Regions from separate parts of the Mesorhizobium sp. IMUNJ 23033 genome, predicted to be linked through region 1. Evidence: riboswitches for the same ligand, from Rfam matches in the RefSeq annotation. Region 1 holds a riboswitch; the other holds the start of a gene.
What was found. Region 1 has a riboswitch for thiamine pyrophosphate ahead of thiC (phosphomethylpyrimidine synthase ThiC). Riboswitches for the same ligand answer to the same signal wherever they lie in the genome.
Positions count from the first base shown of each region.

Region 2: linked by a shared signal. The riboswitch ahead of thiB (thiamine ABC transporter substrate binding subunit) and the one ahead of thiC (phosphomethylpyrimidine synthase ThiC) in region 1 are both predicted to bind thiamine pyrophosphate.

Region 1 is NZ_JBJACT010000015.1:137,590-139,775, reverse strand. It holds gene ACFX5Q_RS18105 (hypothetical protein) at 248-1,039, opposite strand; TPP riboswitch at 1,130-1,246, shown strand; gene thiC (phosphomethylpyrimidine synthase ThiC) at 1,351-2,186, shown strand, end outside.
Region 2 is NZ_JBJACT010000031.1:4,143-6,328, forward strand. It holds gene ACFX5Q_RS27355 (ABC-F family ATP-binding cassette domain-containing protein) at 1-126, opposite strand, end outside; gene ACFX5Q_RS27360 (thiamine diphosphokinase) at 129-773, opposite strand; TPP riboswitch at 908-1,022, shown strand; gene thiB (thiamine ABC transporter substrate binding subunit) at 1,066-2,064, shown strand; gene thiP (thiamine/thiamine pyrophosphate ABC transporter permease) at 2,073-2,186, shown strand, end outside.

The sequences.
Region 1 (2,186 bases):
TGTCACTTTCCGACAACCAGGAACGGATCGGTCCCGACGCCTCCGCACGTGTTCCAGGGTGGTCTTCGAGCGACTAGGTGGCGGCTTCAGCATGGGAGTTTCTTGTGTTCGCGACTTATATGATCGCTATCTCTCTGTAGCGACGACAATAGTCTGCAGTCTGCGTGACGCAGTCCCCTTCGAGGCAAATCGGCACCAGCACAAGAGAGGGCTGATGATGACCGTTTCTCGCCCAAATGAGACAGACCTATATAGCTTGGTAGATGGCCGCGGCGAGGGCCGAAGGCCCACCCGAATAAGCCGAGATCAATTGCGCAAGTGTCGGGTTGATCGACTCCAGTTTCGTGTTCACCGCCTCGACGGAGTTGGCAGACGGTGGCTTGTTCGCCGCGGCAGCCAGGGCGGCTGCTACCTGAGCCAGCGTTGGGGGTGTGCTGCCCGGCTGCGGCGACAGATAGTTCTGCAGAAGACCGGCATAGACGACGGCAACCTTGCCGATTTCCGACTTTGCGGAGGCGTGTGCCAAGGCGCTCGGCGAAGCATGCATGAAGCCGTTCAAGGCGCCCAGCTTGCTCGCCGAACTGTCATTCGCGCTCGCCGACATATTGCTGGCCGCGTTTGCGCTCTTGCCGGCCGACTGGCCGTTTCCATTGCCATTGCCGTTCTTGGCCAGAGCGGGAGAGGCGACAACGGCCGTGCCTAGCAGCACAGCGGCAATTGATTTCGGAACGGTACGCACAGGATGTGATCCTCCAGCTTGATGCCACTGGACGATTTTTCCGTCGGTTCGTGTTCCGAATGTGGCCACCATATCAAACATTCGTGAGCGGCAGGTGGGATTATGGGATGTGGTCCACCAATGTTTGTTGTTGCGCGCGTGTGAGGCACAGCTGCGCAAACTCGACTGATCGGCTCCATTGAGCTGGAGGGTCGAAATTTGAAACAGCGCGGCCTGTGCCCTCGTCAGAGTTGCGCTGACGGTCGCGCAGCGAAGGCCGAGAATAAGACCCTGCATCGTCGTGACTTGTCCCCGACGCATACACGATCTCCTCCGCTCGGTTTGATTGGCCGCCGATCACCGCCGCGGCCGAACGCGCTTGACAACATGGCGCCAGCCCGTTCAATTTGACGCATTCACCAGGGGAGTCCCGGCAAGGGGCTGAGATACTGCTGGCTTTCGCGGCGCAGTGACCCGTTGAACCTGATCCAGTTCATACTGGCGTAGGGACGGTGCAAGCGCTTTGCGGGAGTTCACGCCCGAGGTCCTGTCGCAAGCAGGGCGGCCAAAGCGTCTTTTCATCCTTCCGGCACAGAACTGGGTCTCCAATGCACGAGCAAAGGAGCCTCAAGATGAATGCCCTCACCCCCACCGTATCGACGGGACCACTGCCCGCCTCACGCAAGATCCACAAATCCGGCCTCCTCCATCCGCGCATCAAAGTGCCGATGCGCGAAATCTCCGTCCATCCGACAGCCGGCGAACCGCCCGTCACCGTCTACGATCCGTCCGGCCCCTATACAGACCCGACTGTCGAAACCAGCATCGATAAGGGCCTTGCCCGGCTTCGCCACGAATGGATCATGGCGCGCGGCGATGTCGAAGCCTATGACGGCCGCCATGTCCGGCCGCAAGACAACGGATTCGCGGCGGGCGAGCGCCTGACGCCGGAGTTTCCCGTTCGCAACCGCCCGCTCAGAGCCAAGGCCGGCAAGGCGGTGACCCAGCTTGCCTATGCGCGCGCCGGCATCATCACGCCAGAAATGGAGTTCGTTGCCATCCGCGAGAACCTTGGCCGCGAGATCCTGCGCGGCAAGCTTGAGCGCGACGGCGAAGCCTTCGGCGCGGCGATCCCAGACTTCGTCACGCCGGAATTCGTGCGCGACGAGGTGGCACGCGGGCGGGCGATCATTCCCGCCAACATCAATCATCCCGAGAGCGAGCCGATGATCATCGGCCGCAATTTCCTGGTGAAGATCAATGCCAATATCGGTAACTCCGCCGTCACCTCGTCGATGGCCGAAGAGGTCGAAAAGATGGTCTGGGCGATCCGCTGGGGCGCCGATACGGTGATGGACCTGTCGACCGGCCGCAACATCCACAATATCCGTGACTGGATTGTGCGCAATGCACCGGTGCCGATCGGCACGGTGCCGCTTTACCAGGCGCTCGAAAAGGTCGGCGGCAT
Region 2 (2,186 bases), on a different contig from region 1:
GGAGCCGTTGCGGCCGACCAGCGCGATCTTGTCGCCGGCCGAGGCACTGAGTTCGGCGCCGTCAAGCAGCGGCGTGCCGCCGAAGGTGAGCTTGACCCCGTCGAGATTGAGAAGCGGCGGGGCCATGATCAGCTTTCAGGCAAGGGGTAGGGGTGGGCAAGCAGCAGCGCACGGCCGCTGCCCAAGGCGATTTCGAGGCGGCCCTTGACCTCGTTGGAAATGGTCAGCGACGAGCCGAACGCAACTTCGACATGGTCGAGCGGCCATTTGGCGCCAGTGACGCTCAAGCCGGCAAGGTCGGAGAAGCCGAGCACCGAAAACAGCGTGCCGTCGGCGTAGCTGAAACCGGCTTTTCCAGGCAAAAGCGGGATGCCTTCCTGTGCGCCGCTGGTCAAAAGCACATCCATCCCGCCTTCGGCCAGGCGCACCGCGAGGGCTAGGTGCAGGAAGGCGTGGTCGGCACGCTTGCCGCCGAAGGCGCCGGCGAGAACCAGGCTGGTGGCGCCGCGTTCGAGTGCGGCTGATATCGCCAGTTCGCCGTCGGTCTGGTCTTTCTCGGGCGGAAACACCTGGCGCGGCACGGCGGCCAGATCGTCCGGCAAATCCGCCGGCACGGAATCGAAATCGCCGACCCAGAGTTCGGGCATCACTCCCAGCATCCGAGCATGGCCGATGCCGGCGTCGGCGGCGATGACGCGCGTGCCCTCGATCTGGCGGTCGAGCAGTGGCGTGCGGATGAGATCGCCGCCAAGCAGGATGGTGAATGTGCTCATATCTCGTGGCCCTTACCAGCCCTGCCTGCGAAACGGAAGGCCGGGCCTCACGTGCGTCGCGTCTTTGGGCAACATGCACTGGATCCCCGGCAAAGTTCCGCTTGCACGCCACATCGGCCGGGCCTATGTGTCGAAACGCTCTAACGGGGTGCCGGACGCGATCTTCGCGGACCGGCTGAGAGGCAAACCAGCCAACCCGCTGAACCTGATCCGGTTTGTACCGGCGGAGGGATTAGACGTTTCGGACAACCCGACGCCTCAATTCCTTTCAACACGAACGAAGGAGGCGCCGATGCGCACGCTTTTATACGCACTGATCTCAGCAATCACCCTGGCTGTTACTGCACCCGCGCAAGCGCAGGACAAGCTCACCGTCTACACCTATGAGAGTTTCACCGCCGAGTGGGGTCCGGGTCCGTTGGTGAAGAAGGAATTCGAGGCCGAATGCGGCTGCACCCTCGACTTCGTCTCGGTCGCCGACGGCGTGGCGCTGCTCAACCGCGTCAAGCTCGAAGGGGCCTCGACCAAGGCCGACATCGTACTCGGCCTCGACACCAACCTGACGGCCGAAGCCAAGGCCACCGGCCTGTTCGCGCCGCATGGCGCGGTGTCCGATGTCAACGTGCCGGGCGGCTGGAGCGACGACACCTTCGTGCCGTTCGACTATGGCTATTTCGCCGTCGTCTACGATACCGAAAAGCTAAAAGTGCCGCCGAAGAGCCTGAAGGAACTGGTCGAAGGCGATGCAACCGACAAGATCGTCATCCAGGATCCGCGCACCTCGACACCGGGCCTCGGCCTGCTGCTCTGGGTCAAGTCGGTCTATGGCGACAAGGCGCCGGAGGCCTGGGCCAAGCTCAAGTCGAAGGTGCTGACAGTGACGCCGGGCTGGAGCGAGGCATACGGCCTGTTCACCAAGGGCGAAGCGCCGATGGTGCTGTCCTACACGACGTCGCCGGCCTACCACATGGTCGCCGAAAACACCGAGCGCTACCAGGCGGCGTCTTTCGAGGAAGGCGAGTATCTGCAGATCGAGGTTGCCGGCATCACTACGACCGGCGCCAAGAACCCGCTGGCGGAAAAGTTCATGGCCTTCATGACCGGACCGAAGTTCCAGAATGTCATTCCCGAGACCAACTGGATGTACCCGGCCGGCAAGACCGACAAGCCGCTCAACCCGGCCTTCGACAGACTGGTCAAGCCAACCAAGACCTTGCTGTTCAGTCCGGAGGAGGTCGCGGCCAACCGCAAGGTCTGGGTGGATGAATGGCTGGCGGTGATGAGCAAGTAGGGGTCGGGATGGTACCGGCGCGTTCGACCGATCCCCGCATCACCGCCGGCATCGTCGCGCTTTCGGCAATAGCGCTACTGATCGGCGGCGCGTTCGCCGGGCTCATCCTCGAAGGCGCACGC